Regions from separate parts of the Mucilaginibacter ginsenosidivorans genome, predicted to be linked through region 2. Evidence: riboswitches for the same ligand, from Rfam matches in the RefSeq annotation. Region 2 holds a riboswitch; the other holds the start of a gene.
What was found. Region 2 has a riboswitch for S-adenosylmethionine ahead of FRZ54_RS17465 (O-acetylhomoserine aminocarboxypropyltransferase/cysteine synthase family protein). Riboswitches for the same ligand answer to the same signal wherever they lie in the genome.
Positions count from the first base shown of each region.

Region 1: linked by a shared signal. The riboswitch ahead of metH (methionine synthase) and the one ahead of FRZ54_RS17465 (O-acetylhomoserine aminocarboxypropyltransferase/cysteine synthase family protein) in region 2 are both predicted to bind S-adenosylmethionine.

Region 1 covers NZ_CP042436.1:353,097-355,299, forward strand. The annotation lists gene FRZ54_RS01620 (Tex family protein) at 1-455, opposite strand, end outside; SAM riboswitch class I at 644-754, shown strand; gene metH (methionine synthase) at 894-2,203, shown strand, end outside.
Region 2 covers NZ_CP042436.1:3,834,146-3,836,348, reverse strand. The annotation lists gene FRZ54_RS17470 (DinB family protein) at 1-232, opposite strand, end outside; SAM riboswitch class I at 478-589, shown strand; gene FRZ54_RS17465 (O-acetylhomoserine aminocarboxypropyltransferase/cysteine synthase family protein) at 832-2,151, shown strand.

The DNA.
Region 1 (2,203 bases), 1.9 Mb from region 2:
GATGCAACGCCTTTTTCCTCATCAATAAATTTAGCCGCCTCTTCTTCCGGGTCTATCCTGGTTTGCGCTAATATCAGATCGGCCAAAGGCTGCAAACCTTTTTCCCGGGCGGCAATTGCGCGTGTTTTTCGCTTGGGTCGATAGGGAAGATAAATATCTTCTAAAGCCACCATTGTTTCCGCCTCATTCACCAGCTTTTCGAGCTCGGGCGTTAGTTTACCCATTTCGGTCAGCGATTTCAGGATTGCATCGCGGCGTTTATCCAGTTCACGCAACTGCAGCACCCGGTCGCGGATGGCAGCCACCCGAACTTCATCCAAACTGCCGGTCATTTCCTTTCGGTAGCGGGAAATAAAAGGGACGGTTGCACCTTCGTCCAGCAACGCAGCCGTGGTGCTTACCTGCTTTTCGGTGATGGAGAGCTCAGTGGCTATTTTTTTATAATGACTGGTCATAAAATTCAAATAAGGATTGCGAAGTTGGTATTCTTTGGCGGAAATAGGAAATGGTGTTTAAAAGTAATTTTTGGCAATAAGTCGTCCAGATGGTAAAATTCTGTCACCTTATTCTCATTTAAAAACGGGCTGTTGCCGCTGCCCGCTGCACCATTTTGTTTTTACAAGCTTATTGTGCAAATTTGCACTGCTTATAGAGAAAGACGGAGGGATTAGACCCTGCGATGTCTTAGCAACCTGTGCTTACAAGGTGCTACGTTCTACTTGCCCGCCTCAAAAATGGGTAAGACAGATAAGCGAAGGTCAACATTATACCCGGCCTTTCGTTATAAGCTTGGTTATAGGATTACACCGATTTTTGTTTGATTGCACCGATTATCAGTGGAATCAGAGCGTAATCGGCGGAATCACAAAAAACTATATCGGTGGAATCACAAAATGGATATTAGAAAAGAGCTACAAAAACGCATACTGGTTATTGACGGCGCAATGGGTACCATGATACAGCGGTACCAATTGACCGAGGAGGATTTTCGTGGCGAGCGTTTTAAAAACCACCCTTCTGACCTTAAAGGCAATAATGACCTGCTCAACATCACACGCCCGGATGTGATCAAAGCGATCCATAAAGAATATTTGGACGCCGGTGCGGATATTATCGAAACCAATACCTTCAGCACGCAACGGATATCGCTTGCCGATTATCACATGGAGGACCTGGCTTACGAGCTAAGTTATGAAGGTGCAAAGCTTGCCCGCGAAGCTGTTGATGAATATAACACCGAACACCCGGGCAAGCCCCGCTTTGTTGCGGGGGCAGTAGGCCCCACTAACAGGACGGCTTCCATGTCGCCCGATGTGAACGACCCCGGGTATCGCGCCGTTACATTTGACGACCTGGCCGAAGCTTATTATGAGCAGGTACGTGGCTTGGTCGACGGCGGTTCGGACATCTTACTGATCGAAACTATTTTTGATACACTCAATGCAAAAGCAGCCCTATTCGCTATAAAACGTTACGAAAACGAATGTATGGCAGCCGGCAAAGATCACCCGGCTTTCAGGAATACAGGCGGCATCATGATATCGGGTACCATTACGGATGCTTCCGGCCGTACGCTCTCGGGGCAAACGGTTGAGGCATTCTGGAATTCGGTTCGCCATGGCAATTTATTATCTGTCGGGCTCAACTGCGCTTTAGGCGCCAAAGAAATGCGCCCGCACCTGGAAGAGTTGTCGGCAAAAGCTGACGTTTTTATCTCCGCCTATCCCAATGCCGGTTTACCCAATGAGTTTGGCGGTTACGATGAAATGCCGCATGAGACCGCGCACTTTATCGAGGATTTTATCGGATCGGGCATGGTTAATATCGTTGGCGGATGCTGCGGCACCACTCCCGATCACATCCGTCACATTGCCGAAAAAGCTGCAAAGGGCGCGCCCCGCGAGGTACCCCAAACCGAGCCTTATTTAAGGCTCAGCGGTTTGGAATCTGTTATCCTGACACCCGAAACCAATTTCGCCAACATAGGCGAGCGTACCAATATTACCGGTTCGCCTAAATTCTCGAAGCTTATACTGGCCGAAGATTATGAAGGCGCGCTAACCGTTGCCCGCCAGCAGGTAGAGGGCGGCGCCCAGGTCATCGATGTGAACATGGACGAGGGGATGATCGATTCGGAAGCGGCGATGGTGAAGTTTTTGAACCTGATCGCGTCCGAACCTGATATCGCCAAATTGCCCATCAT
Region 2 (2,203 bases):
TTCCACCCTGTTTAGTGTGGAAATGGCCTCGCCATTTTACCTCCACCTGTACGCCGCTGATATTGGCAAGGTTTGAGTTTGCCCATAAAAGATGACCCGCTATCCATTTTACGCAGTTTAACGGATCAGCTATTACCTGGTTTGATTCCGCATCGCTGATGTCTTTGATCACATTGGTAAACAATACGTCGTGCAGATCGTACTGTGCTAAAAGTTGTTTTTTGGTTGACATGATAATTTGTTTTCATCAAAGCTACTTGCAAAATAACCTACCAGTGGGGTGTAAATGCGCCATTTCCCGGTATCGATGCGCCATTTTAAGCTGATAGGCTAAAGCGGAAAGCTTAAAGCTTTGGTTTTTTTGCTTTAAGCTTTCTATTTAAATAAAATTTAATTTGGAGAATTGCTTTTCTATCCACTATCTTCGCAACAATATTTGGTAGCAATACCTCTATCATTACCTCTCAAAAAGGTTTTGATTTATAAAGAAGCGGCGAGAGATCAGGCTCAACGACCCGCTGGCAACCCTCCAGGGTGGAGAAGGTGCCAAATCCTGGCCCGGAGAATGGATCTCCGGGAGATATAAATTAATAACCATGAAAAGTCTGATTTACACTATCAAGCAAGCAATTTTTAGACCCGCTAAAAGTCTCACTGTTTCACGCGTCCACATTTCTATGTGTATGTGCATTTGCTATTGTTGATCCTTCTGTCACGCTAATTTCCTTTTCCGAAAAATATGCGTGTGCCGCTAAGGACCTGACAACTGTTTTGCGCTTTCGCCGGTAACCATTGAAATCAAAATATTATAAACATTTAAAATCTAACATTATGTCAAACCTGAGATTCGAAACTTTACAATTGCATGCGGGGCAGGAACCCGATCCAACCACCGGCAGTAGGGCTGTGCCTATTTATCAAACATCGTCTTATGTGTTCAAAAATGCGGAACATGGCGCCAATCTATTCGCTCTAAAGGAGTTCGGTAATATCTATACGCGCATTATGAACCCAACCACCGATGTATTTGAAAAGCGTGTGGCGGCTTTAGAAGGTGGTGTAGCGGCATTGGCTACCGGTTCGGGACAAGCAGCGCAATTTTTGGCGCTGAACAACATCCTTGGGGTGGGCGACAATTTTGTTTCATCCCCTTTTATATACGGTGGAACGTACAACCAATTTAAGGTTTCTTTTAAAAGGCTCGGTATAGAGGCCCGGTTTGCTAAGGACGATTCGGCAGAAAGTCTTGAAAAGCTTATTGACGATAAAACCAAAGCCATCTACCTGGAAACTATCGGCAATCCCGAATACAACATCCCGGATTTTGATAAAGTAGCAGCGTTGGCCAAAAAGCACGACCTGCCTTTGATAGTGGATAATACTTTTGCTGCTGCCGGCTACCTTTTCCGCCCTCTTGAGCATGGTGCGCATGTGGTGGTTCAATCTGCTACCAAATGGATCGGTGGCCACGGCACCAGCATCGGCGGGGTTATTGTTGATGGTGGTAATTACAACTGGGGCAATGGCAAGTTTCCTCAATTCAGCGAACCGTCGGAAGGTTATCATGGCCTGGTTTTTTCCGACGTGTTCGGCGTGGGCGGTCCCTTTGGCAATATCCAGTTCATCATCCGGGCAAGAGTTGAGGGCTTGCGCGATTTTGGTGCAGCGCTATCACCGTTCAATTCATTTCTTTTCCTGCAGGGTTTGGAGACGCTTTCACTACGAGTCCAGCGTCACGTCGATAATGCGTTAGCCTTGGCGCAATGGCTCGAGCAGCATCCGCAGGTAGCAAAAGTGAATTATCCCGGCCTGGCGTCATCACCCTACAATGCATTGGCCAAAAAGTACCTGAAGAACGGTTTTGGAGCAGTGCTTTCATTCGAGGTGAAAGGCGATAAGGAAAATGCAGGCCGCTTTATCGATAGCCTGCAGCTGGTAAGTCACCTGGCCAACGTTGGCGATGCCAAAACGCTTATCATACAACCATCGGCAACAACGCACCAGCAACTGTCCGACGAAGAACAGCTGGCTGCAGGTGTTACGCCTAACGCGCTGCGCGTAGCGGTTGGTATCGAACATATCGATGATATCAAAGCAGATTTTGAACAGGCTTTTGCTAAGATCAAACAGCAGGAACCTGAATTGGTATAATATAGTTTTTAAGTGATAATAGAAGTTACAGGGCCGGCGGTTCAGAGACTGC